Regions from separate parts of the Mesorhizobium sp. M7A.F.Ca.MR.362.00.0.0 genome, predicted to be linked through region 1. Evidence: predicted binding sites of a transcription regulator. Region 1 holds the regulator's gene; each other region holds the start of a gene.
The links. Region 1 encodes LexA, which represses DNA repair genes until DNA is damaged. Its sites were predicted from a motif close to TGTTCNNNNTGTGTTCNG; they were not measured.
Positions count from the first base shown of each region.

Region 2: EOC06_RS09280 (YifB family Mg chelatase-like AAA ATPase) is a predicted target of LexA. The motif match lies at 4,304-4,321, and genes of this name have one in related genera.
Region 3: EOC06_RS21780 (DNA recombination protein RmuC) is a predicted target of LexA. The motif match lies at 1,283-1,300, and genes of this name have one in related genera.

Region 1 is NZ_RZTF01000161.1:3,126-13,280, reverse strand. Features, by position in the region: partial or broken gene EOC06_RS19675 (ComEC/Rec2 family competence protein) at 1-1,493, shown strand, start outside; gene lexA (transcriptional repressor LexA) at 1,487-2,227, opposite strand; gene kynU (kynureninase) at 2,636-3,883, opposite strand; gene kynA (tryptophan 2,3-dioxygenase) at 3,955-4,791, opposite strand; gene EOC06_RS19655 (AMP-binding protein) at 4,788-6,413, opposite strand; gene EOC06_RS19650 (alpha/beta hydrolase) at 6,726-7,556, shown strand; gene glp (gephyrin-like molybdotransferase Glp) at 7,605-8,810, opposite strand; gene moaC (cyclic pyranopterin monophosphate synthase MoaC) at 8,810-9,292, opposite strand; gene trpC (indole-3-glycerol phosphate synthase TrpC) at 9,295-10,107, opposite strand; gene trpD (anthranilate phosphoribosyltransferase) at 10,118-10,155, opposite strand, start outside.
Region 2 is NZ_RZTF01000047.1:9,855-19,416, reverse strand. Features, by position in the region: gene EOC06_RS09300 (2-dehydro-3-deoxygalactonokinase) at 1-674, opposite strand, end outside; gene EOC06_RS09295 (SDR family NAD(P)-dependent oxidoreductase) at 671-1,438, opposite strand; gene EOC06_RS09290 (bifunctional diguanylate cyclase/phosphodiesterase) at 1,707-3,056, opposite strand; gene gshB (glutathione synthase) at 3,287-4,228, shown strand; gene EOC06_RS09280 (YifB family Mg chelatase-like AAA ATPase) at 4,411-5,943, shown strand; gene EOC06_RS09275 (J domain-containing protein) at 6,212-6,751, shown strand; gene EOC06_RS09270 (malate synthase G) at 6,811-8,979, opposite strand; partial or broken gene EOC06_RS42045 (hydantoinase/oxoprolinase family protein) at 9,078-9,562, opposite strand, start outside.
Region 3 is NZ_RZTF01000193.1:705-7,259, reverse strand. Features, by position in the region: gene EOC06_RS21795 (plasmid stabilization protein) at 1-276, opposite strand, end outside; gene EOC06_RS21790 (hypothetical protein) at 429-695, shown strand; gene def (peptide deformylase) at 699-1,229, opposite strand; gene EOC06_RS21780 (DNA recombination protein RmuC) at 1,333-2,604, shown strand; gene EOC06_RS21775 (GFA family protein) at 2,625-3,029, opposite strand; gene EOC06_RS21765 (cation diffusion facilitator family transporter) at 3,090-4,055, opposite strand; gene EOC06_RS21760 (transglutaminase family protein) at 4,183-4,992, opposite strand; gene EOC06_RS44880 (hypothetical protein) at 5,203-5,328, shown strand; gene sugE (quaternary ammonium compound efflux SMR transporter SugE) at 5,536-5,850, shown strand; gene EOC06_RS21745 (DUF6481 family protein) at 5,979-6,407, opposite strand.

The DNA of each region.
Region 1 (10,155 bases):
ATTCCCGATGACATCAATGAGGCGATGCGACGTACCGGCATCTACCACATCATCTCGATTTCGGGACTGCACATGGCGCTGGTCGCAGGCACCATCATGGGCTTGCTGCGCGGCGCCTTCGCCTTGTTTCCCGACTTTTCCGCGCGTCGCCCGGTCAAGAAGTATGCCGCCTTCGCCGCACTGTTCTCGATCGCGGCCTATCTCATCATCTCTGGAGTCGTCGTTGCCGCCGAGCGCAGCTTCATCATGCTGGCGGTGATGCTGATTGCCGTGCTGTTCGATCGAGCAGCACTCACCATGCGCAATCTGGCGATCTCGGCGATCGCCGTCATCGTGGTGTCGCCGCATGAGGTGGTCGGCCCGAGTTTTCAGATGTCGTTCGCCGCGACCGCGGCTCTGGTCGGCGCCTATGCCGGCTGGGCCGATCACCGCGCGGGAAAAGCAAGACCGCCGCCCCCAAAGCGATCCATGCCCGGTTTCCTGACGCGAAAGTTCGTGCTCGCGGCAACCGGCCTTGCCATGACCTCCATCATCGCCGGCAGCGCCACGACGCTGTTTGCCATATGGCACTTTCAGCGTGTGTCGCCGCTCAGCCTGTTCGCCAATCTGGCGGTTATGCCGATCGTCACCGTCGTCATGTTCCTGGCTGTCGCAAGCGCGCTGCTGATGCCTTTCGATTGGATTGGCCGGCCCTCTACCTGATGGGCAAGGGTCTGACGGTGATGATCGCCATATCGGGTTGGATCTCCGAACGTTCGCCTGTCGATGGGGTTGGGCTGATTTCGCAGCAATCTGTCCTGCTGGTGACAATTGCCCTGGTCATCGCGACGATGGCGACAACTTGGCTGCGGCTCGCTGCTCTGCCATTCGCGCTGGCAGGCTTGCTGACCGTCTCGGATACGCGCACGCCGGATGTGCTGATCTCGGAAGACGCCCGGCTGGTGGCGTTGCCGATCGGTGGCGGCGAGCTTGCCGTCAGCCGGGAACGGCCGAACGAATTCACCGTCGACAACTGGAAACGCGCCCTGACATCAGAAACCATCGTCGTGCCAGAGGTGTTCGACAAGAGCGATGGGCAATTCGACGTCGCGGACGCCGTTGAGCTACCGCCGGGATCGCCGTTCTATTGCTCCTCAGGCGTTTGCGTGGCCAGGCATATGTCCGGTGCGATCATTGCCTATGTCGAGGACCGCAAGGACACCTGGAAAGCCTGTGGCTTCGCCGAGCTGATCGTCATCAATGACGCCACCGCCTATGACGCCTGTCACAATCCGCTGGTTCTCGTCATCACCAAGCGGCAACTGGCTCGCAAAGGCAGTGCCGCGGTCTTCTTCGATCGCCAATCGGCGACCACGCCGGCGACAATCAGCTTCGCGGTGGGCAGCCCATATCGGCCCTGGCACACGCATCGCAAATACTCTCGTGAGGCGAGGGGGCTGGCACCCTTCAAGAAACCCGAGAAGCCAGCGGCCAACCCGCAGCCGCCTCAGTAGCGGCGGATGAGGCCGACGAGCTTGCCTTGCACCTTGACCCTGTCTGGGCCGAAAATACGGGTTTCATAGGCCGGATTGGCGGCTTCGAGAGCAATCGAAGCGCCCTTGCGGCGGAACCGCTTCAGCGTCGCTTCCTCTTCATCGACCAGCGCCACGATGATCTCGCCGGGGTTCGCCGTGTCGGCATTGCGGATGATGACGGTGTCGCCGTCGAAGATACCGGCCTCGATCATCGAGTCGCCCTTGACCTCCAGCGCATAGTGGGCGCCGCCCATGATCATGTCCGGCGGCACGGAGATCGAATGCGTCTGATGCTGGATGGCATCGATCGGCACACCGGCGGCGATACGGCCCATGACCGGGATCGACACGGCGGAGACCGCATCGTCATCATTGCCGGGCGAGGGCATCCGCGAAGGCGCCGGCTTGATCTGCCGGCCAAGAGCACCACCCTGACCGAGACTGCCCTGGATGACGCTTGGCGAAAACTTCTTTGCCGCGTTGAGGCCGGGCGCGATCGAGTCCGGCAATCGCAGCACTTCCAGCGCGCGTGCCCGGTTGGGCAACCGGCGAATAAAGCCGCGCTCCTCAAGTGCGGTGATCAGCCGATGAATCCCGGATTTGGAGGCAAGGTCGAGCGCCTCCTTCATCTCGTCGAAGGATGGCGGAATGCCGCTCTCCTTCAGGCGTTCATGGATGAACATCAGCAGTTCATGTTGCTTGCGTGTCAGCATGGCGGCCCCCAGATTACCTGAAACCAGAATCGAAAAACAAACCCAGAACAAACACTATCTGTTCCAGTTGTGTTCTGCAACCGTTTAAAGTTTAATGAATTTGTTAAGGCTGCTGAAATTATTTGGGCTTGCCAGCGGGTCGCAATCGACAGGCGCCAACACGGCGATGCGCCTGCTCACATTGAAACCATTATGGTTAATGACCTGTGGCTCATCCTCAACCCGAGGCTTGGCATCATCTGCCGGCCGACCTCCACAAGGGACGATATCAATCTTCGGGACGTTCGTTTGCCGTGAACGAAACGGAGCCAAAACGCCAACGTCTGTTGGCATTTGTGGCTGGAATTCAGCCCTCCGTCATCCGCCGGGCAGTGAGGGCGGCGACGGCAAATCGCGGAGATCGTTGCGTCAGGTAACGGCTTCCTTGATGGCGAAACGCTGGTCCTTCCATGCGCCCGTGCGCAGAATGTCTTCTAGCACTTGAACCGCCAGCCACACATCCTTGTAGCCGATATAGAGGGGCGTGAAGCCGAAACGGATGGTCGATGGCGCGCGAAAATCACCGATGACGCCGCGCTCGATCAGCGCCCGCATGATTTGATAGCCGTGATCGTGAAGGAACGACACCTGGCTGCCGCGCCTGGTCGCGTCGCGGGTGGTCTCCAGCGTGAGGCCATAGGCGCCGCACTTTGCTTCGACGAGCTGGATGAACAGTTCCGTCAGCGCGACGCTCTTTTTTCGCAATGCCGCCATGTCGACGTCGTTCCAGATGGCAAGCGCGCCTTTGAGCGCCCGCATCGACAGGACCGGCTGGGTGCCGCACAGAAAGCGGCGGATACCGGTGCCGGCAACATACCCCCGTTCGAAGGCAAAGGGCCGCGCATGGCCCCACCAGCCGCTGAGCGGCTGGCTGATATCGCTGTGATGGCGCTGCGCGGCATAGATGAAGGCCGGTGCGCCCGGACCGCCGTTGAGGTACTTGTAAGTGCAGCCGATGGCGAAATCGGCATTTGCGTGATCGAGCTCGACGGGCAGGGCGCCGGCGGTGTGGCATAGATCCCAGACGATCAGCGCTCCGGCCGCATGAGCCTTGCGCGTCAGCGCCGCCATGTCGCGCAGTTCACCCGATTTGTAGTTGACGTGGTTGACCAGCACCACCGCGACGTTTTCGTTGATCAGCTCTTCGATAGTGGGCGCGTCGACGCCCGCGAGGCGCAGCAGGACGCCGTCCCGTGTCGAGGCCACCCCTTCGGCGATGTACAGGTCGGTGGGGAAACTGTCACCCTCGGCGACGATGACCGACCGGCCCGGCCGCATCTCCAGCGCCGCATGCAGCACCTTGTAGATGTTGGTCGACGTCGTGTCGCAGACGACGGTCTGGCCGGCCGCGGCTCCAATCAGGCGTCCGAGTTGATCGCCGAGTTCGATCGGCATCTCGAACCATCCGGCCGTATTCCAGGCTCGGATGAGGTCCTGGGCCCATTCCTGGGTTGCCGCCTGCTGCAGCTCGCCGAAAACGGCATGAGACGCTGCCCCCAGTGAATTGCCGTCGAGATAGATCACCCCCTCCGGCAGAATGAAACGGTCGCGCATGGCCCGCAGCGGATCTGTGGCATCCATCGCTTCGACTGCGGCGAGATCAGGAAATCCACTCATGGTCAGTCAGTCCCCGGTTGTTCGCGAAGGGTGTTCCGCCGCCGCGCGTCGCTGTTTTCATTTCGACGATGTCAGAGCCGGGTGCGGACCGTCCACAGCTCCGGGAACAGCACCACCTCGAGCATCTTCTTCAGATACGAAGCACCCGACGTGCCGCCGGTGCCGCGTTTCAGACCGATGATGCGCTCAACCGTGGTGACGTGGTTGAAGCGCCAGCGGCGGAAATAATCCTCGAAGTCGACCAGCTTCTCTGCCAGTTCGTAGAACATCCAGTAGCGCTGCGGATCGCGGTAAATGGTTTGCCAGGCGACCAGCACCTCTTCATTCTCGGTTCGCGTCTCACGCCAGTCCGTGCGCTTGGCATCGGCACCGATGTCGAATCCGTTGCGCGCAAGCAGCAGCAGCGCTTCGTCGTAGAGCGATGGTTCGGTCAGGATCGCTTCCAGCTTTCCGCTCAGGTCGGGCCGGTGCTTGTGCGGCCCGAGCATGGCCAGGTTGCGGTTGCCGGCCATGAACTCGATGGCGCGATACTGCCAGGACTGGAAACCCGAGGACTGGCCGAGCGCGTCGCGGAACTCGGTGTATTCGCTCGGCGTCATCGTCCGCAGCACATCCCAGGCATTGTTCAGCTGCTCGAAGATCCGCGCAACGCGCGACAGCATCTTGAAGCTCGGCTCGAGCCGGTCGGCGCGGATGGAACGGATCGCGGCTCCAATCTCGTGTAGAGCGAGCTTCATCCAGAGTTCGGAGGTCTGATGCTGGATGATGAACAGCATCTCGTCATGCGCCGATGACAGCGGCGTCTGGGCCTCCAGCACTTTCTCCAGGTGCAGGTAGTCGCTGTAGGACATGCGCTCTTTGAACGACATCTGGGCGCCTTCGGACGCCGGATCGTACGGTTCGCTCAATTGATTTTCTCCGTGCGCAGCCGGAAGCGCTGGATCTTGCCGGTCTGGGTCTTGGGCAGAGCGGCGATGAATTTTACCGATCGCGGATATTTATAGGGCGCGATCATTGCCTTGACATGGTCCTGCAGGCGCTTGGTGGTGAGGGCGTCGGGCGCGACGCCCTGCGCTAGCACGACATGCGCCTCGACGATCTGGCCGCGTTCGGCGTCCTCGGCGCCAATCACCGCGCATTCGGCGACATCCGGATGCGACAGAAGTGCGGCCTCGACCTCGGGTCCGGCAATGTTGTAGCCGGCGCTGACGATCATGTCGTCGGAGCGGGCGGCGAAATGGAAGAAGCCGTCCTCGTCCTGCGTGAAGGTATCGCCGGTGAGGTTCCAGCCGTCGCGCACGTATTCCTTCTGCCTGTCATCGGCCATGTAGCGGCAGCCGGTCGGTCCGCGCACTGCAAGCCTGCCGGTCGCGCCGCGTGGCACCTCGCGCATCTCGTCATCGACGACGCGCGCCTCGTAGCCGCCCACCGGCTTTCCGGTCGACGCGGGCTTCATGTCGTCAAAACGGTTGGAGATGAAGATGTGCAGCATCTCGGTGGCTCCGATGCCGTCGAGGATCGGCTTTCCGGTCTTTTGTGTCCACTCTTCGAAAACGGGAGCAGGCAAGGTTTCGCCGGCCGAAACGGCGACGCGCAGCGATGAAAGGTCGGCACCTTCATCCATGGCCTTCAGCATGGCGCGGTAGGCAGTCGGCGCGGTGAAAGAGATCGTCGCTTTGTAGATCTCGATGATGTGGATCATGTTGGGTGGCGTCGCCTGCTCCAGCAGCGTCGCCGCCGCACCGAAGCGCAGCGGGAAGATGGCGAGTCCGCCAAGGCCGAAGGTGAAGGCCAGCGGCGGCGAGCCGACGAAGATGTCGTCCGGCGTCACCTCCAGGATTTCGCGGGCGTAGGCGTCGGCGATGATCAGCAGGTCGCGGTGGAAATGCATCGTCGCCTTCGGAACGCCTGTTGTGCCCGAGGTGAAGCCGAGCAGGGCAACATCGTCGCGGCCGGTGTCGACTGCGGTGAACGTCACCGGCTTGTCGAGAGCGGCACGATCGAGTTCAGCATCATGGTTGGCGGTGCCGTCGAAACCGATGACCTGCTTGAGGAATGCGCTGTCCTTGGCGCAGGCGGTCATCTCGTCCATCAGCCTGGTGTCGCAGAGCGCGACGGTGATCTCCGCCTTGTCGACGATCTTGGCGAGTTCGCCGGCGCGCAGCATCGGCATGGTGTTGACGACCACGGCGCCAACCTTGGTGGCGGCCAGCCAGCAGGCGACCATTGCGGGGTTGTTGGCCGAACGGATCAGCACCCGGTTGCCGGGCTCGACCCCATAATTCTCGACCAGCGCGTGGGCCAGCCTGTTCGTCCAGTCGGACAGTTCCTTGTAGGTGCGGCGGCGGCCATTGCCGATGAGGGCGGTGTGGTCGCCGAGACCTTTTTCGACCAGCCTGTCGGTCAGTTCGACACCGGCGTTGAGGCGTTCGGGATACTCGAAGCCGTCGAGCAGGATTTCAGGCCATTGCTCCGGCGGCGGCAGGTGATCGCGCGTGAACGTGTCGATATGCGCTGAAGGCCCAAGCATGTCGCCGCTCTCCTGTCTGCTGGACGGCCAGTGCGCGAGGCGCCTTGGCCGGATGTCGTGGATCCTAAGGTCCTGCTCTGAGGAGGCTTCGTACTGCCCATCGCACCTGCTGAGATGCGCCCAGAAAGGGTGAACATCTGCAGGTTTGGGCAGCACAGCAGACCTCCCATTGTCGGCTGTTCGTACGGGCAGGATCGCACCAGTCGAAATTTGTTTCAAGCCTAAAATGTTTTTGCCCTGGAGCATTGACGCATGGCGTGGCGGTGGCCATTGCTAGCGGAACAGCGATGCCGTTTTTGGGGAAGGGCGCAGATGTTCGAACGTCACATCGTCGATTGGGATGATGCCTATGCCAACGGTGCGAATATCGCCGGCAGCGACCGATGGCCGGCCGCGTGGGTGGAGCCTGCGCAAGCGTTTCGTGACGCACTCTCGGCGCAGGGCCGGGCACGGCTCGACATCACCTATGGCGATGGGCGACGCAATCGGCTCGATCTCTTCCTCCCCAGCGCCACGCCCAAAGGGTTGGTGGTGTTCATCCATGGCGGTTACTGGAAGGCGTTCGACAAGAGTTTCTGGTCGCATCTCGCCAATGGTGCGGTCAGCAGCGGCTTTGCCGTGGCGATGCCGTCCTACACGCTGTGCCCGGACTTACGCATCGCCGGCATCGTCCAGGAGATCGGCGTGGCGATCGGCAAGGCGGCGGCAATGGTCGACGGGCCGCTGATGCTGACCGGACATTCGGCCGGCGGCCATCTTGCCAGCCGGATGGTGACGACAACCACGCCTCTGGCGGACGATGTGGCGCGGCGCGTGCGCCATGTCGTTTCGATTTCGGGTGTCCACGATCTGCGTCCGATCATGCGCACCGAGATGAACGCGACTCTGGCCATCGACGAAGATGAGGCGCTGGCTGAAAGCCCGGCGCTGCTGCGGCCCAGGGATGGTGCCCGCATCACCTGTTGGGCCGGTGGTGGCGAGCGCGCCGAGTTCCTGCGTCAGAACGCCTTGCTTGCCAACATCTGGACGGGCCTCGGTGCTGCAACCAGCACCGTGGTCGAGCCCGACCGGCATCATTTCAGCATTGTCGACGGCCTTGCCGATCCGGCCCACCCACTGAGCCGCGCCTTGATATCGGGCTAGCACCGAGATCATTTTCCATTTTTTATTAATGGTTTGTCTTGTTCTGCTTCAGCGCAGCATCAGTACGCCGCAGGCCTCGCCAGCAGCTGCTGCGGGGGCAAACGGCGCCCGCACGATCAGCCCGTTGGCGTCGGCCAGCATTCTCAGCATCGAGGAATCCTGGATACCGAACGGCGTCGCCACCAGCACGCCGTCATCTTCCCTGACCACGGCTCGGACGTAGTCCTGGCGCAAATCATTGGCCGGCATTGCGGCGCCCAACCGTGCCGGACGTATGTCCTGGCGATGATTGCGGCCGCCGAGCCGCGCCAGCAGCGGCTTCAGGAACAACTGCGAGCAGACCAGGCTTGCCACCGGATTGCCGGGCAGGCCGATGCACCTGATATCGCCGAGGCGGCCGAACATCAGCGGCTTGCCGGGGCGCATGGCGATCTTCCAGAAGCCGAGCGTCATGCCTTCGCCGGTCAGCACGTCGTGGATCAGGTCGTGATCGCCGACCGAGGCGCCACCAAGCGTCACGATGACATCCGCACCGGCCGCGACCGCTTTTTGCACCAGTTCGGCGATAGCCTCCTTGCGATCGGCGGCAATGCCGAGATCGAGCGCGCGGGCGCCGACCGAGTGTGCGGTGGCGGCGACGCCATAGGCATTCGATGAGATGATCTGGTCCGGGCCGAGATCACTGCCGGGCGGCAGCAATTCGTCGCCGGTGGCGATAATGGCGACCAGCGGCCGTTTCACCACGCTGACCCGAGGATGGTTGGCCGATGCTGCCAGCGACAGTGCCGCCGGGTCGAGCAAGCGGCCTTTTTCCAGCAGCATGTCGCCTGTTGAAAAATCGAGCCCGATGCGGCGGATATTGCGCCATTGCGCCGTTGGCTCGGTCACTTCGATTTCGCCGCCGCCGAGGTCGCGGACATTCTCCTGGATGACGATGGTGTCGGCGCCTTCGGGCAGCGGCGCGCCGGTGAAGATGCGCACGGCCTGCGTCTGGCCGACCGTGCCGTCGAAGCCACGCCCAGCCGGCGCCATGCCGATCACCGACAGCCTGGATGGGACCGACGTGACGTCGGCGGCGCGCGCTGCATAGCCGTCCATGGCGGAAGCATTGAAAGGCGGCTGGGTGCGAAGTGCCACGACCGGTTCCGCCAGAACACGATCCACAGCCTCGAACAGGGGAACGCTTTCGCCGGCTAGAGGCGCCGCACCATCGAGCAGGCGTTCAAGCGCCTCCGCGATAGGAACCAGCGCCATCAGGCACTCGCCTTGTAGTCACCCGACTTGCCACCGGTCTTTTCGACCAGGCGGATGCCGGTGATGACCATGGCGCGGTCTACTGCTTTGGCCATGTCGTAGATGGTCAGGCAGGCGACCGAAGCGGCGGTCAGCGCTTCCATCTCGACACCCGTCTTGCCGGTGACGCGCGCCAGTGCGGTGACCTTCAGGCCCGGCAAAGCATGGTCGGGCTCGATGTCGACGGAAACCTTGGTCAAAAGCAGCGGGTGGCAGAGCGGGATCAGTTCATGCGTCTTCTTCGCCGCCATGATACCGGCGATGCGCGCGGTGCCGAGCACATCGCCCTTCTTGGCGTTGCCGGCGAGGATCATCTTCAGCGTCTCGGGCTGCATCGCGACAAAGCCTTCGGCGATCGCCGTGCGCGTTGTTTCATCCTTGTCGCCGACGTCGACCATGTTGGCCTCGCCCTGCGCGCCGAGATGGGTAAGGCCCGATACCATCGTCAGATGACCTCGGCCAAAGCCTTGCCTGTCAGAAGCAGGCGCGTCGCCGCGGTGACGTCCTGTTGCCGCATCAGGCTCTCGCCGACAAGAAAAGTGCCGATGTCGCTCTTTTGCAGCCTGAGGCAGTCGTCATGCGAGAAAATACCGCTCTCGCTGACCAGCAAGCGGTCGGCCGGAACCATCGTCGCCAGCCGCATGGAAGTGTCGAGGCTGGTCTCGAATGTGCGCAGATTGCGGTTGTTGATGCCGATCAGCCGCGACGACAGTTTTAGCGCGCGCTGCGTCTCGGTCTCGTCGTGCACTTCGACCAGTGCATCCATGCCGAGTTCGGAGGCCGTCGCCTCGAGCTCGCTGGCCAGGACGTCGTCGACACTGGCCATGATGATCAGGATGGCATCCGCGCCCCAGGCGCGGGCTTCGTAGACCTGATACGGATCGAACAGGAAATCCTTGCGCAGCGCCGGCAGCGCGACGGCGGCTCGCGCCCGGGTGAGAAATTCGGGCGCACCCTGGAAGGACGGTGCATCGGTCAGCACCGAAAGACAGGCAGCACCACCCTTGGCATAGGCCTGCGCCAGCGCCGGTGGATCGAAATCGGCACGGATCAGACCCTTGGAAGGGCTCGCCTTCTTGATCTCGGCGATTAGCGCGAAGGCGCCGGATTTGCGCTTCGCTTCCAGTGCGGCAAGAAAGCCGCGCGGTGCGTCGGCGTCTTTTGCCCGGGCCTTGATTTCGGCCAACGGCACGCGTGCCTTTGCTGCCGCGATCTCGTCGCGCTTGTAGGCCTCGATCTTGCGAAGAATGTCAGACACGCTCTATCCGTTATCCGTTCGAAATCTCGACCAGCCTGTCGAGCACTT
Region 2 (9,562 bases), on a different contig from region 1:
GCGCGGATGGAAAACAGCCGCGAGGTGACATCGCCGCCATCGCTCAATGCGGTTTCGCACCAGCGGCGGAAGAACGGATTGTCCGATGTGACGGGCTTTGGATGTTCGCCGAGCGAATGGCGCAGGATCGAATGCGCGGCAAGCACCGAAAACAGCTCGCCGGTCGGCCAGGTGCCGAAGCCGGTGACAGTACCGTCCTCGACCAGCACCCATTTCGAATGGGTGCCGGGCATACAGACCAGCTGGCGTCCCTTGGCCGGCAAGCCAGCGCCGGCAAGCTGGGTTTCCTCGCCGCGCATGACGTCGGGCGCGTCAGTCAGTCGCTGGGCAAGGCCCGGAACGATGCGGATGTCGCGGCTCTGGCCGGGCACGCTGGCGGCACCCGCAAGGATGGCGCTAAGCGGCGCCGGCACGGTGACATAGGGTGCTTCCAGCCAGCCCTGGCGGGATCCGGCCATGCCGCAGATGATGACGGGCAGCGCCGCTGGTGCTCCCATCGCCGCCAGATGCCCTTCGAGGATGGTCGAAAAGCCCTTCTGCTGCGCCGTGATCAGGCCATCGTCGCCACGGCGTTCGGCAAGCACCTTGCCTTGCCCGTCTATCAGCCAGACCCGCATGCGGGTCGTGCCCCAGTCGACGGCGGCGACCGCCGGTGCATTGCCGGCTGGGCTCACAGGAAACCTCCATCGACGACCAGCATCTGCGCTGTCAGCATGCGCGAGGCGTCCGAGGCCAGGAACAGCACGGTGCCGACGATGTCGTCGGGCTGCATCACCTGCTTGATGCACTGCTTGGCGACATGGGCGGCAAGCCCCTGTTCGGTCACCCAGAGCTCCCTCTGCCGCTCGGTGATCACCCAGCCAGGCGCAATGGCGTTGACGCGGATGCCGTCGACACCGAGCTTGCCGGCCAATCCCTTGGTCAGACCGAGGATACCGGCCTTGGCGGCCGTGTAGGACGGCATGTCGGGGTGGTTGATCAGATAGGATGTCGAGGTGAAGTTGATGATCGAGCCGCCGCCCGCCCGCTTCATGCCCGGCGCCACCGCTGGCGCGGTGAAGAAATGCGGCCGCAGATTAATGGCCTGGTTGTTGTCCCAGAACTCGACCGTCACGTCCTCGACGGCGTGGCGTTCATCCCAGGCCGCATTGTTGACCAGCACGGTGACATCGCCATGCGCCTCGGCGGCCTTCGCGGCGGACGCCCGCAGGGCCTCGACGTCGCGTAGGTCGGTCTTGAGATAGAGCGGCCGCTTGCCGAACGCTTTCTCGATGCGGTCGGCAAGAGCCGTGCTTGGGCCGTCGGCGATGTCGATGAAGGCGACATTGGCGCCCTGGCGCACAAAGCCCTCGGTCAGTGCAGCACCTATTCCGGAGCCGCCGCCGGTGATCAGCACCGAGGCTCCTTCGAGGTCGGCAAAATGCGCCGATGGCATCATCGTTCCTGTCTCCCAGCGCATGACCCAGAAAATCGGATCGATTTTCGGAAAGGGATCATGCGCAAAATGTAAATTGCTACAGCGTCCTTTGCGCGTCCAAAAGGACGCGCGGCGCTGTAGCGTGATCGGCGCGCATCCTAGCCACGCAAGGCGCGCGGGCAAGGGCGAACCGCCGGATTTCTGGGCTTATGTCAGACAAAACGACAATGCGCCGCACCGGATGCGCAAAGCGGCACCGTCGGGATTATGGGCTACGGGGGATCGCCGGTCAGATCGCCTTGGCGCGCAGGGCGCCGCGGAAGGAATCGCGGAGATAGCCGAGCGTGGCGTCGGCGTCGACCGGCTTGCCGAACAGATAGCCTTGCCCGCCGGCACAGCCGAACTGGACCAGGCGATCGGCCTGCGCTTCCTGCTCGATGCCTTCGGCGACGACGTCCATGCCGAGCCCCTCGCACATTGCGAGAATGGCGCGGATGATGTGTTCCGAGGGACGGTCGTCGAGAATGGAGGAGACGAAGGCGCGATCGATCTTGAGCTTGTCGAAATGGAATTCGCGCAGACGGCCGAGCGAGGACTGGCCGGTGCCGAAATCGTCGAGCGAGACGCGGATGCCGACGCGGCGCAGATCCTCGACGATCTGCGCGGCAGAGGCTGGGTCGTTCATCAGGCCGGTCTCGGTGATCTCGATCTCCAGCCGCCGCGGATCGAACCCGGTGCGATCGAGGATCGCCAGTATGTGCAGGCCGGTGTTCTGGTCGACGAGCTGCGATGGCGACAGGTTGAAGGACAGGAACAGGTCCTTCGGCCAGCTTCTGGCGGCCTCGGTCGCCTTGCGCAGCACCAGCTGCGACAACGGGCCGATGATGCCACGCTCCTCGGCGATGGGAATGAAGACAGTCGGCGGCACCGAGCCCAGGTCGCGATCTGTCCAGCGCGCCAGCGTCTCGAAGCCGATGGTGCGGCGCGTGGCGAGATCGACGATGGGCTGGAAATGCGGCTCCACCTCGCCGGCCGAGACAGCCCGGCGCAGCGCCTGTTCGATGCGGGTGACGCGCTTGGCCGCCTCTTCCATCTCACGGGTGTAGACGACGACGCGGCCACGGCCGGAACGCTTGGCGTGATAGAGCGCCGTCTCGGCCTTGTTGATGAGGATTTCCGTGGTCTCGTCGCCCGAATAGAACAGCGAGCAGCCGACCGAGGCCGAAAGCCTGGCGGTGCGTTCGCCGACATCATAGGGCGCCGACAGGATCTCGATCAGCATGCGCGACTTTTCGGCCGCCGCCTCCTCGCTGAACACCAGGGGATAGAGAAAAGCGAATTCGTCGGCGCCGATGCGACAGACCGTGGAATGGCCGTCCATCGAGGCGCGCAGCCGCATCGCCACCTGGATCAGGATGTCGTCTCCGGCCTTGTGGCCGAACAGATCGTTGATCGGCTTGAAGCCGTCGAGGTCGAGAATGCCGACGGTAAAGGGCGCGGGATCGTCGGCACGGTCGGCGATCAGGCGATCGACCTTGTCGAAGAAGCGGCGATGGTTGCCAAGCCCGGTCAACGGATCTGTGAATGCCAGATCCGTGCTCTCCCTGTTTGCCTGACCGGTGCCAAACGAAGTTTGCATCGGTGTCCCTGTTTTGTGACGTCGGAATTTATTTTCAGACTGGCAGCAAACCCTTTAGGAAACGTATCGCGAAATCGATTTTCCAGGGGCAACCGCGACTGTTTCGAAGGATCGATGAAAGCAGCGCATTCGGGTGTCGGATGCCGATCCCAGGAATGTCGCGATTGGCAGACGGGCAGTGAGCCTGTACAGGCAAGACAGTCGTCCATCCTAGCCGCCGGAGACCCGCCATGAAGCTGAAAATCGCCGTCCAGATGGACCACATCTCCACCGTGTCGATCGCCGGCGACACCTCGTTCGCGCTGTCGCTGGAAGCGCAGCGGCGCGGCCATGAGCTGTTCCACTACACGCCGGATCGGCTCTCGTTGCGCGACGGCAAGGTGTTTGCCCGCATCGAGGAAATGCAGGTGCGCGACGAGAAGGGCAGCCACTATTCGCTGGGCGAGAAGGTGCGTACCGACCTGTCGGAGATGGATGTGGTCCTGCTGCGCCAGGATCCGCCCTTCGACATGAACTACATCACCACCACGCACATCCTGGAGCGCATCCATCCGAAAACGCTCGTGGTCAACGACCCGGCCTGGGTGCGCAACAGCCCGGAAAAGATCTTCGTCACCGAATTTGCCGACCTGATGCCGGACACGCTGATCACCAAGGATCCGCTCGAAGTTGCCGCCTTCCGCAAGGAGTTCGGCGACATCATCGTCAAGCCGCTCTACGGCAATGGCGGCGCCGGCATCTTCCATCTGCTCGAGGGCGACCGCAACCTTGCCTCGCTGCTGGAAATGTTCGGCCAGATGTTCCGCGAACCCTATATCGTGCAGCGCTATCTCAAGGACGTGCGCAAGGGCGACAAGCGCATCATCCTGATCGACGGCGAGCCGGTCGGCGCCATCAACCGGGTGCCGGCCGAACATGATTCCCGCTCCAACATGCATGTTGGCGGCCGCGCCGAAAAGACCGAACTGACGGAGCGCGAGCGCGAAATCTGCGCCCGCATCGGCCCATCGCTGAAGGAGCGCGGCTTCATCCTGGTCGGCATCGACGTGATCGGCGACTATATGACCGAGATCAACGTGACCTCGCCGACCGGCGTGCGCGAAGTCAAACGCTTCGGCGGCGCCGACATTGCAAGCCTGTTCTGGGACGCGGTCGAGGGAAAGCGCGCGTAAGCCGTTTTCATTTTGTCTTAACCATGTTCCGTTTTTGCAACCACGCTCGCTTCCACTGCAACCCCAGCGGTCATGCGTTCCCGTAATGTTCTTGATTTGACCGTTGAAGTGTGATTGTCTGCCCGAGGGGCCGTTCCTGGCCTGAACGCAGGGCTGGGGCCAGCCTGAATTGGGGTTGCACGATGGTGGCGCGGGTTCGCACGGTGGCTTTCCAGGGCATCGAGGCCGTGCCGGTCGACGTGCAGGTGATGATCGCGCCCGGCAAGGTCAACATGCACATCGTCGGCCTCGGCGACAAGGCGGTGGCCGAAAGCCGCGAGCGGGTGCAGGCCGCACTGCATGCTTCCGGCCTGTCGATGCCGTCGAAGAAGGTGACTGTCAATCTGGCGCCGGCCGACCTGCCGAAGGAAGGCAGTCATTACGACCTGCCGATCGCGCTTGGCCTGATGGCTGCCCTTGGCGCCATTCCGGGCGACATGCTGGCCGGCTATGTCGTGCTTGGAGAATTGTCGCTCGACGGCACGATTGCCGCGGTCGCCGGCGCCTTGCCGGCGGCTATCGCCGCCAATGCGGAAGGCAAGGGCCTGATCTGTCCGTTCGCCTGCGGACCGGAGGCGGCCTGGGCTGGAAAGGATTTCGACATTCTGGCGCCGCGCAGCCTGATCGCCATCGCCAACCATTTCCGCGGCACGCAGGTGCTGTCGCGCCCCGAGGCCGGCATCCATGCCGCCGCTCTGGATTTGCCTGACCTCGCCGACATCAAGGGCCAGGAGACCGCCAAGCGGGCGCTGGAAGTGGCCGCCGCCGGTGGGCATAATCTGCTCATGATCGGACCCCCGGGATCCGGCAAATCGATGCTGGCGCAGCGGCTGCCGTCGATCCTGCCGCCGCTGGCGCCGAAGGAGCTTCTGGAAGTCTCGATGATCGCCTCGGTGGCGGGAGAGCTCGGCGAAGGCAAATTGACCGACCGGCGGCCGTTCCGCGCACCGCACCACTCGGCCTCGATGGCGGCGATGGTCGGCGGCGGCATCCGCGCGCGGCCGGGCGAGGTGTCGCTGGCCCATCACGGCGTGCTGTTCCTCGACGAGTTTCCCGAGTTCACGCCGCAGACGCTCGATGCGCTACGCCAGCCGCTGGAAACCGGCGACTGCATGATCGCGCGCGCCAACCATCGCGTCACCTATCCGGCGCGCATCCAGCTGGTCGCGGCGATGAACCCATGCCGATGCGGCATGGCCGGCGAGCCGGGCTATCGCTGCCTGCGCGGCGAGCGCTGCCGCACCGACTACCAGGCGCGCATTTCGGGCCCGCTACTCGACCGCATCGATCTCAGGATCGAGGTGCCGGCGGTGTCGGCCAGCGACTTGATCCGGCCCGACCGGGCGGAGAAAAGTGCCGATGTGGCGCTGCGTGTGGCACGCGCCCGCACCATCCAGCGCGAGCGGTTCGAACGGCTCGGCGCTACCCGAGCCACCACCAACGCGCATTGCGCACCCTCGGTGATCGAGGAGATCGCCATGCCGGACGCCGCCGGCCTGTCGCTGCTCAAGGACGCCAGCGAAAAGCTCGCCTTTTCGGCGCGGGCCTATCATCGCGTGCTGAAGGTGGCGCGAACGCTCGCTGATCTCGACGCAAGCGAAACCGTCGGCCGAATCCATCTGGCCGAAGCGATCTCCTACCGCATGAGCTCGGAGCGGATGGCGCAGGCGGCGTAGGTCCGCCGACAAGCCGGCCTCGCCACATTGCATTCCGCGATCACGCCATAACCCGGCCTCCGCGAATCGATCATCTCCACGGTGGCGGACCTGATTGTCCGCTTGGCCGGCGTCCTCACCACCCAACGGCCCCCACCGACCGGACGCCGGCCATTTTCTTCCTCTTCCAGAAAGCGTGGATGTCATCGGCGTCGGACCAAGGTCTTGGCCTCCGCATTGACATTCCTTATTTAGACAATGCGAATATGGTGTGGCCGGGGAGCCCGCTATGTTCATTGACTACTACGAAGTTTTGGAAGTCAGCCCGAACGCCAATTCGGAAACGCTGGAGCGCATATTTCGCTATTTTGCGATGCGCTATCATCCAGACAATCGCGAAACCGGCGATGAAGCCCGTTTCAGTGAAATCGTGGAAGCCCACAATACGCTCAAGGATCCGGTCAAACGCGCACAATACGACATCGCGTACAGGGACCATGCCGGCCTTCGCCGTCAATTGACCGAGGAAGCCAGCAACACCAAAGGCATCGAGCGTGACGTCGTGATCCAGGCCAGGCTGCTGTCGCTGCTTTACGCGAAGCGCCGGCACGACGTCGGCAATCCCGGGATCGGAGATGTGGAGCTCGAACGCCTGTCAGACTGTCCGCGAGAGCATCTCGAGTTTCATCTCTGGTATCTGAAAGCGAAGGGCTGGATAGCAAGAGTGGAAAACGGGACGATCGCGATTACGGTGGAAGGCGTCGATCGGGTCAACTCCGAACACCGTCGCGATCCCACCATCCGGCTCCTGGACCATACAGCTCCCTGACGCCTCACCCCGGAGAAAGCAGGCCGAAAACCCGCCGCCCATACACGACACTGGCCTCTTCAGCTCTGCTGCGCCTTCAGTTCCAGCCGCCGCGCGTGCAGCACCGGCTCGGTGTAGCCATTGGGCTGGACGCGGCCCTTGAAGACCAGGTCACAAGCGGCCTGGAAGGCTATCGACTTGTCAAAGTCGGCCGCCATCGGCTGGTAGAGTGGGTCTCCCGCGTTCTGGCGGTCGACGATGTCAGCCATGCGCTTCATCGTCGCCATCACCTGGTGCTCGCTGCACACGCCGTGGTGCAGCCAGTTGGCGATGTGCTGTGAGGATATACGCAGCGTGGCGCGGTCTTCCATCAGGCCGACATCGTTGATGTCAGGCACTTTCGAGCAGCCGACGCCCTGGTCGATCCAGCGTACGACATAGCCAAGAATGCCCTGCGCGTTGTTGTCGAGTTCCTTCTGGATGTCCTCGGGCGACCAGTTCGGCCGCACGGCAACGGGCACCGACAGGATGTCGTCGAGCTTCGCCTTGGGCCGGTTCTTCAGCGTCGCCTGCACGGCGTGGACGTCGACCTTGTGATAGTGCGTGGCATGCAGCGTCGCCGCCGTTGGCGACGGCACCCAGGCAGTGTTGGCGCCGGCCTTGGGGTGGGCGATCTTCTGTTCCAGCATCGCCGCCATCAAATCCGGCATCGCCCACATGCCCTTGCCGATCTGGGCGTGGCCGGCCAAGCCGCATTCCAGCCCGATGTCGACATTCCACGCCTCGTAGGCGGAAATCCAGGCGGCCTGCTTCATGTCCCCCTTGCGGATCATCGGGCCGGCTTCCATCGAGGTATGAATCTCGTCGCCGGTGCGGTCGAGGAAGCCGGTGTTGATGAACACGACGCGCGCTTTTGCGGCGCGGATCGCCTCCTTGAGGTTGACGGTGGTGCGCCGCTCCTCATCCATAATGCCCATCTTGATGGTATTCCTGGCCATACCGAGCAGCGCTTCGACGCGGTCGAAGATCTCGACGGCGAAAGCGACTTCGTCGGGCCCATGCATCTTGGGTTTCACGACATACATCGAGCCCGCGCGGGAGTTGGCGCGGCGGCCGTTCGGCCCTACATCGTGCAGCGCGATCAGCGCCGTCATCGCCGCATCGAGGATGCCTTCCGGAACCTCGTTGCCGTCGCGATCCAGTATCGCCGGGTTGGTCATCAGGTGGCCGACATTCCTGACCAGCATCAGCGAGCGGCCGGGCACGGTCAGCGTGCCGCCGGCGGGCGCGGTGTAGGAGCGGTCAGGATTGAGCTTGCGGACAAAGCTCTTGCCGCCCTTGGTGATCTCTTCCGCCAAATCGCCCTTCATCAGGCCGAGCCAGTTGCGGTAGATGACGACCTTGTCTGGCGCATCCACCGCCGCGACCGAATCCTCGCAGTCCTGGATGGTGGTCAGCGCCGATTCCAGGATGACATCGGCGATGCCAGCCGGATCGGTGCGGCCGATCTGGTTGTTGCGGTCGATCGCGATCTCGATGTGCAGGCCGTTGCGCACCAGCAGCACCGCATCGGGATTGGCCGCGTCGCCACGGTAGCCGACGAATTGCTTCGGGTTGGCCAGCGTGGTCGAGCCTGCACCGGCGCTCAGCCGCAAGGCGCCTTGCGCCAGCGACAGACCGTTGACCCCGGCCCATTTCCCCGAGGTGAGCGGGGCAGCCTCGTCGAGAAAGGTCTTCGTCCAGGCGACGACCTTGGCGCCGCGCGCCGGATTGAAGGCTTTGCCCTTTTCGGCGCCATCCGTTTCGGGGATGGCATCGGTGCCGTAGAGCGCATCGTAGAGCGACCCCCAGCGCGCATTGGCGGCGTTGAGCGCATAGCGCGCATTCATCACCGGCACGACCAGCTGCGGTCCGGCAACATCAGCAATTTCGGGGTCGACATTGTCGGTCGATACGCTGAAGGCCGGGCCTTCGGGAACGAGATAGCCGATTTCTTTCAGGAAGCCCTTGTAGGCCTCCATGTCGACCGGCGCGCCATGCTCGCGATACCAGCCGTCTATCTGTTCCTGGATGGCGTCGCGCTTTGCCAGCAGCGCCCGGTTCTTCGGCGCCAAATCATGGATGATGGCCGAAAAACCGTTCCAGAAGGCGTCCGCTTCGACGCCCGTGCCCGGCAGCGCTTCCCTGGCCACGAACTCATGCAGCTCGCGGGCAATCCGCAATCCGGCGATCTCGATGCGGTCGGTCATCAGGCTACTCCAGATGAAAGGCTTTGCGGGCCTTTGGCATGTCAGGTTTGCCGGGTCAATTCAGCTTAGGGTGAAGGTGGCGTATTTCGCCGCCCCGCTCAAACCGCAATCCTTGGCCTTCCCGAGGCCACCGCCACCACATGCGCCTCGATGAACATGCGCTGGGCTTCGACGGTCGAGACCCGGAATTCGGTGGCGACGTCGATCTCGGCGCTGTCGGTGCCGGCCTCCATAGCGCGCTCCGCGACGATGGCGCGGACATCGGCCTCGGCCGCCGCGATAGCCGTCGCCTCGTCGAGGAAATCGCGCACGGTCTCGCCCGAGGCGAGACGAAACAGCCCTTCTATGGGCTGGCTGACCCGCGCCTCGGCCGAAACCCTGACCTGGCCGACGACGGCGCCAAGCGCGTTGGCGACATCGGTATCCCTGGGCACCACGCAGTCATTGCCGATCAGCGGCGGCAGCCCGGCATAATGCAGCGGCGCCGAGGCGCCGAGGCCGATGACCGGGCGGTCGAGCGCAACGCTCAGGCGGGCGATGCCGGGATGCGCGTCGACCGCGCGCTGCACCAGGGCGTGCGCCA
Region 3 (6,555 bases), on a different contig from region 1:
CTCAACTGGATGGCCGAAGTCGCGTTTTCCGTCCGCTTCGATTTGGTCCATTATCTCGGAAAATTCATCGCCTATTGCATTTTCAGCAGCGAACGCCGAACGAATGGCATCCCACGCGGAAAGTCCCGGCTCCGGTTTGGCTTCTTTCTCCGCGACCATGCCTTTACGCAAGAGATCGATCGCCTTGCCCGACAGACTTTGGCCGCCCTTGCGCGCCGCGTGTTCGATTTCGCGCTTCAAGGGTTCGGGAATATCTCTGATCAACATATCGCCCATGGATGCCTCCAAGATTTGATATCACTGATATCACCCCCGGAGTCATTGATCAACAAGAGTTCCGCCCCTTCACCCAGCCACTCAAAACGGTCCATTAAGTCTACACCAACTGTTCAGGCGTATGCTTCGCGGATCTGTCCTGGGAGCTTCATATGCAGCGCGCTCAAAATCCCTTTGGGAAACGCAGGAAGCCAATAGCTGAATACAAATCGGTCGAAGAACGATACGAGAAAGGCGAATTGTCGAGGCGAAGAGAGAGCAATTTCGCCATTTATAACACCCTGCTAATGATGGTGTTAGCCGTGGTTGTCTCTCTGGTGCTGATCATCTCGCCAGAATCTCGCGCGCTTGCGTTAGAGATCGGTGCAAAAGCGTTCGAGCTTGGCAGGGATTGGGTTTTGCGTGGCGTGCTCGAATGATCCCTATCCCGCCAGCTTGCCCGGCGCCTTGTCCCTGGCGAGCTTCTTGAATTTCTTCACCACCATGTCGCGCTTCAGCTTCGAGATGTGGTCGATGAACAGGACGCCATTGAGGTGGTCGATCTCGTGTTGCAGGCAGGTCGCCATCAGGCCTTCGGCCTCCATCTCCTGCAATTTGCCGTCGCGGTCGAGATATTTGACCCGCACGGCGGCCGGGCGTTCGACCTCGGCGTAATAATCCGGGATCGACAGGCAGCCTTCCTCATAGACCGAGCGCGCGTCGGCGCTCTCCAGGATTTCCGGGTTGATGAAGAAATGCGGCGCCGGCGTCTCGTCTTCCTTGGCCAGATCGACCACCAGTAAGCGCAGCGGTTCGCCGATCTGGATCGCCGCCAGCCCGATACCCGGCGCGTCATACATGGTCGCCAGCATGTCGTCGGCTAATCTGCGCAAAGGCGCGTCGACACGCTCCACGGGCATGGAAACCTGGCGCAGGATGGGGTCGGGAAGGATGATGAGCGGCTTGATCGACATGGCGTTCCACCTAAGACCTCCAGAGAAAAGCGTCAACCGGTAGGCTGGAGGCTCGTTCACGTTTTGATCTGTGCCGGCAGCGCGAATCGTTTATGCTGTCCACATGAATGATTTGAGCACCATCCTTTCCGAACCTGTCGCCCGGCTTGGCGCCACAACCGTCACGCTCGGCCATGCGCTGGCCTTCGGCGCTTTGCTGTTTCTGGCCCTGTTCGTGGCGCTGGTCATTGCGCTGTGGCGATCGGCGAAGGCGCGCGCCGTCACGGCCGCGGAAGCCGCCGATCATGCCCGCGATGCGGAAGTGCGGATGGCCGGCATTCTGCAAAGCCAGGCCGAAATGCAGGGTCGTATGGGCGCCATCGCCGAAGTGTTCGGCGCACGGCAGGCGGAGCTGACGCAATCGATCGGCCAGCGCCTCGACGCCATGACCGGCCGGCTCGGCCAGACCATGACCGAGCAGACCAAATCCACGCATGAGAGTCTGGCCAAATTGCAGGAGCGGCTGGCCATCATCGATGTCGCGCAGGGCAACATCCAGTCGCTCGCCGGCCAGGTGGTGCAGCTGCAGGCGATCCTCTCCAATAAGCAGACGCGCGGCGCCTTCGGCCAGTCGCGCATGGAGGCGATTGTCGCCGACGGCCTGCCGCACGGCGCCTATGAATTCCAGGCGACGCTGTCGAACGGCAGCCGTCCTGACTGCCTGGTGAAGATGCCGAACGGCGCACCGTCGCTGGCCATCGACGCCAAGTTCCCGCTCGAAGCCTGGAACGCCATCCGCGCCGCCGACGGCGCCGACCTGCAGAAGGCCGCCTCGCAGGCCTTCCGCCGCGACATCGAGATCCATGTCCGCGATATCTCGGAAAAATACCTGATCCAGGGCGAGACGCAGGACACCGCCTTCATGTTCGTGCCCTCGGAATCGGTGTTCGCCGAGATTCACGAGAATTTCGAGGCGATCATCCACAAGGCGCACCGCGCCCGAATTGTCATCGTCTCGCCGTCATTGCTGATGCTGTCGATCCAGGTCATCCAGGCGATCCTCAAGGATGCCCGCATGCGCGAACAGGCGCACCTGATTCAGGGCGAAGTCATCCGGCTGATGGAGGATGTCGCGCGCGTCGACGAGCGGGTGCGCAAGCTGCAGGTGCATTTCGGTCAGTCGGCCAAGGACATCGACGACATCCTGGTTTCGACGTCGAAGGTCACCAAGCGCGGCCAGAAGATCGAGGCACTGGAATTCGGCGCGCAGCCCGACGGCGATGCCGCCGCGGACGCCGCGTCACGGGCTCCCGCCGCGAAGGTCGATTCCGGCGCGCGCGTTGCCGATTCGAAAACCGGGCAGCTCAGGCTGAGGGTCGTCGAAGGCGACGATTGAGGCGCGGCGCCGGACCGGCGCTACTGCTCTTCCTTGGTCGTCATACCCGGGAATTCCGGCAACCAGGGCAGCGCCGAGCGGTGCCAGCTTTGCCGTCTCGGGACTAACTGTTCACGTTGTCGCGCCGTGCCGACCCGGATGCCATAAACCTTCGGCCCGTCGCCAACCGATGTCGCGTAGAGATGCGAGCCGCACTCGCCGCAAAAGCCCTGCGCGCGCTTGTCGCCGCTCGATCCTGTCTTGATATAGACCTTTGGCGCACCCTTGGTGATCCGGTAGTGGCCTTCCGGCGCGCCCACGGTCACGCGAAAAGCCGTTCCGGTCAGTTGTTGGCAATCGGTGCAGTGGCAGATTCCGGTGTTCTCCGGGTCGACCTCCGCCTCGTAGGTGATGGCGCCACAATGGCAGCCGCCGTCGATTTTCATCTTCGCTCCTCCAAACTCCCTTTAATCCTAGCGGGGCAAGACCGTGAGGCAATGGCGGCGCTAGTCCAGAGCCGGATCGGATGCGGTCTCGATCAGCTTGCGCCGCTGCTCCCAGGTGCCTGTCGTCTGTGGCTTGACGAACAGCCGCGTGATCTCCGGCATTTCCTTCTTCAGCTGCGCCTCCAGGCGCTCGACGCAAGCTTCGATCTCAGGCGCCGTCAAATGGTCCTCGAACTCGATGCTGAGCCCGGCGACGATCTCTGCCGGCCCCATATGGACGGTCAGGACGCCGTTCGCCCGCTGCACCGCCGGATCCTGCTGGGCGATCGCCAGCACCTTCATCTGCACCTCGGGCGATGCCGGCTCGCCGATCAGCAGTCCCTTGCTTTCGCGGGCCAAGAAGATCGCCGTCGCGCCCAGGATCAGCCCAATGCCGATCGAGGCGGCGCCGTCGAGTTCCGGCATCTCCAGAACTTCCGCCGCCAGGATGCCGACGAACGCGACGATCAGGCCGAGAAGTGCTGCACTGTCCTCGAACAGCACGGTGTAGACGCTCGGATCCTTGCTCGACTGCACCGCCCGCAGCCAGCCCTGCTTGCCCTTCTGCTGGCGGAACTCCTTCAGCGCCACCCACCACGAACTGCCTTCGAACAGGAAGGAAAGGCCAAGCACGATGTAGGTCACCTCGGCGTTGGCGACCGGCTCCGGCGCCATCATATGGATCACGCCTTCGTAGAACGACACGCCGGCGCCCAGCGCGAAGACGAGGAGCGCGACGATGAAGCTCCAGAAGTAGAGTTCGCGGCCGTGACCGAGCGGATGCGTGCGATCGGCCGGGCGGGCGGCGCGGTGCATGCCGTAGAGCAGCAGGCCGCCATTGCCGGTATCGACCAGCGAATGCACGCCCTCCGACAGCATCGCCGAACTGCCGGTGAAGGCGGCGGCGGCGAACTTGGTCAGCGCGATGGCGAAATTGCCGGCGAGCGCCGCGTAGATCACCTTTTTTGAGCCGCCGTGCCCGGCCATGGCATTTGTTCCCATTCAAGGCGCAGTCTAGCGGCCAGGCCGCTAAAGCTCCACAGGCATCACACCGCGCGAATGTCGGGTCGTCCAAGCCAGCGGTCATGAGAGATCGGCCTATGGAAAACGGCGACTACTCGACGATCTCGCTGGTCCACACCTTGAAGCCGGCAAGCGTTCCCGGGCCGAATATATGGGTCAGCGGCACGTCGGCGGCGTCGCGGCCGGAGGCGATCAGGATGCGGCCGATGCGCGGTGCATTGTTGCGCGGGTCGAAGACATGCCAGCGGCCGCCGAGATAGACTTCCATCCAGGCGCAGAAATCCATGCTCGCCCACGGCTTCGGCATGCCGATGTCGCTGATGTAGCCGGTGCAATAGCGCGTTGGGATGTTGAGCGCCCGGCAGAAGGTGACGGCGAGATGCGCGTAGTCTCGGCACACGCCGCTCTGTTCGCGATACGCTTCCGCGGCGGTGCGTGTCGGCCGAGCATTGCCGTAGTTGAAGACGATGTGGTTGTGGACGAAGTCGCAGACCGCCTGCACGCGCGGAATGCCCAGCGGCGTGTTGCCGAACAGCCGCCACGCTTCATCAGCCAGAAGGTCGCTTTCGCAAAAACGGCTGGGCAGCAGGAACAGCAGCGTGTCCGCCGGCAGGTCGCGAACCTCGTGCTGCCAGGCCATCAGATCGCCCATCTCGAAAGTGCCGGGATCGCGGATCACCGCGTCGGTGCCGAAGGTGAAACGCCCGGGCGGCGCGACGAACCGGTTGCACCAATTGCCGAAACTGTCGCGATAGCTTTCGATCGGCACCGGCGGGTTGGAAATCAGGAAATCCGGCCGCTCGAGATCGGAGGCACGCGAATAATGCACATTCAGCATCGCGATGAGCGGCGTTTCCTGCGGAAAGTCGAAGCTCATCTCGCAGCCGATGTGGATTCGCATTGTCGTCCTGACGGCCTGCCTGACGATCACCCGGCGAAGCTCGGGTCGATGCTGCAGTGCGAAAATGACCATCGCACGGACCGTCATGGTTTACGAGCAAATTAGAAACCGGTTGAAAGCGATCCGGCGACGCCGGCAACGGTCGCTAACCCCTTGCGGTCGGGCGGTTCTCTTGTTTCACTTGGCGTCCCACATCAGGAGGAACGAATCATGGCTAAAGGTGCGATGAAGGCAGGCAAGGAAGCCCGCAAGCCGAAGAAGGACGCCAAGAAGCCCGCTCCGGCTCCCGCGCTGAAGGCGCCGCCGGTCAAGGCGATGAAGCTCAAGGACAAGTAGGTCCGGCGATCCACTTCGCAATAAGGGTTACGGCCGGCGACACTGTTGCCGGCCGCTGTTGATCGAGCGCTCGAAGTTCCTATATTGGCATGGCGGGGACGACCTCGCGCTTCCCCAAAATCCGGACGGGACGACCCGCCATTGTTTGACTGATCGTCGGACGCCGAAAATCGCTTTTCGGTCCGATGCTCTGATGGAGCGTTGTCGATGTCGCGGATTCTTCTCTTTTTCGCCGGCCTGTTCGAGATCGGCTGGGCAATCGGCCTCAAATACACAGATGGCTTCTCGAAGCTGGTGCCGACCGTGCTGACCGTTGCCTCTATGGTCGTCAGCCTCACTCTGCTCGGCCTGGCGCTGAAGGCGCTGCCCGTCGGCACCGCCTATGCGGTGTGGACCGGCATCGGCACCGTCGGTACGGCACTGCTCGGCATCTGGCTGCTCGGCGAACCAGCCACCGCGATCAGGCTGGCCTGCATCGCGCTCATCGTCTGCGGCATCATGGGGCTGAAGTTCGCCGCCTGACGGTCTTTTGGTTTGCGCATGTCGTCCTCTCAGAACCGGGACCAATATTTGGGCGACGGACAAACACCTTCAGGGCCGCTGTGAGGCGACCCTGATTGTCGAAGCTGGCTGCTTCGGTAATCCTGAGGCTAGCGGGCGGAGAAGCCCGGCGGCGTCCTGCCGGTGCGCTGCTTGCGTGCCGCATAACGCGCGTCACGCTTGGCCTTGCGTTCGGCTTCGTCGGCCAGAAAACGGGCGATGCGCTCGTTCTCTTCGGATTCCCGAATCTTGGCCTCAGCCTGTGCAGCTTCCTCGGCGGCGATACGTGCCGCTTCGGCTGCTGCCTCGCGCTCGGCCTTCTCGACCGCTTCGCGTGCCAGCTTCTCCTGCTTCAGCCGAGCCTTTTCAGCCTCGCGGATTTCGCGGGCCGCAAGGATCGCCTTGCGTTCAGCCTGCCGTGCCAGCACAGCAGGATCATCCGCCGCCGGCTTTGCCTTGAAGCGCTCGAGGAGCGCCTTCTTTGCCTCGTTTGCGGCATTGCGCCGCTCGAAAACGTCTTTTTCCCTGTAGATAGCCAAGTCCACTTCCCTGAAGTCAATTCGCGACGCTTACATACGCGCGAAAACCGAGAGTTCAAGCGCCAAAACGGCATGGCAGCCATGAAATTGTCGGCTGTTGCACTCGGGAGACGCCTTTGGAGCAATTTCAGGGAAAGTGTGAAACGGT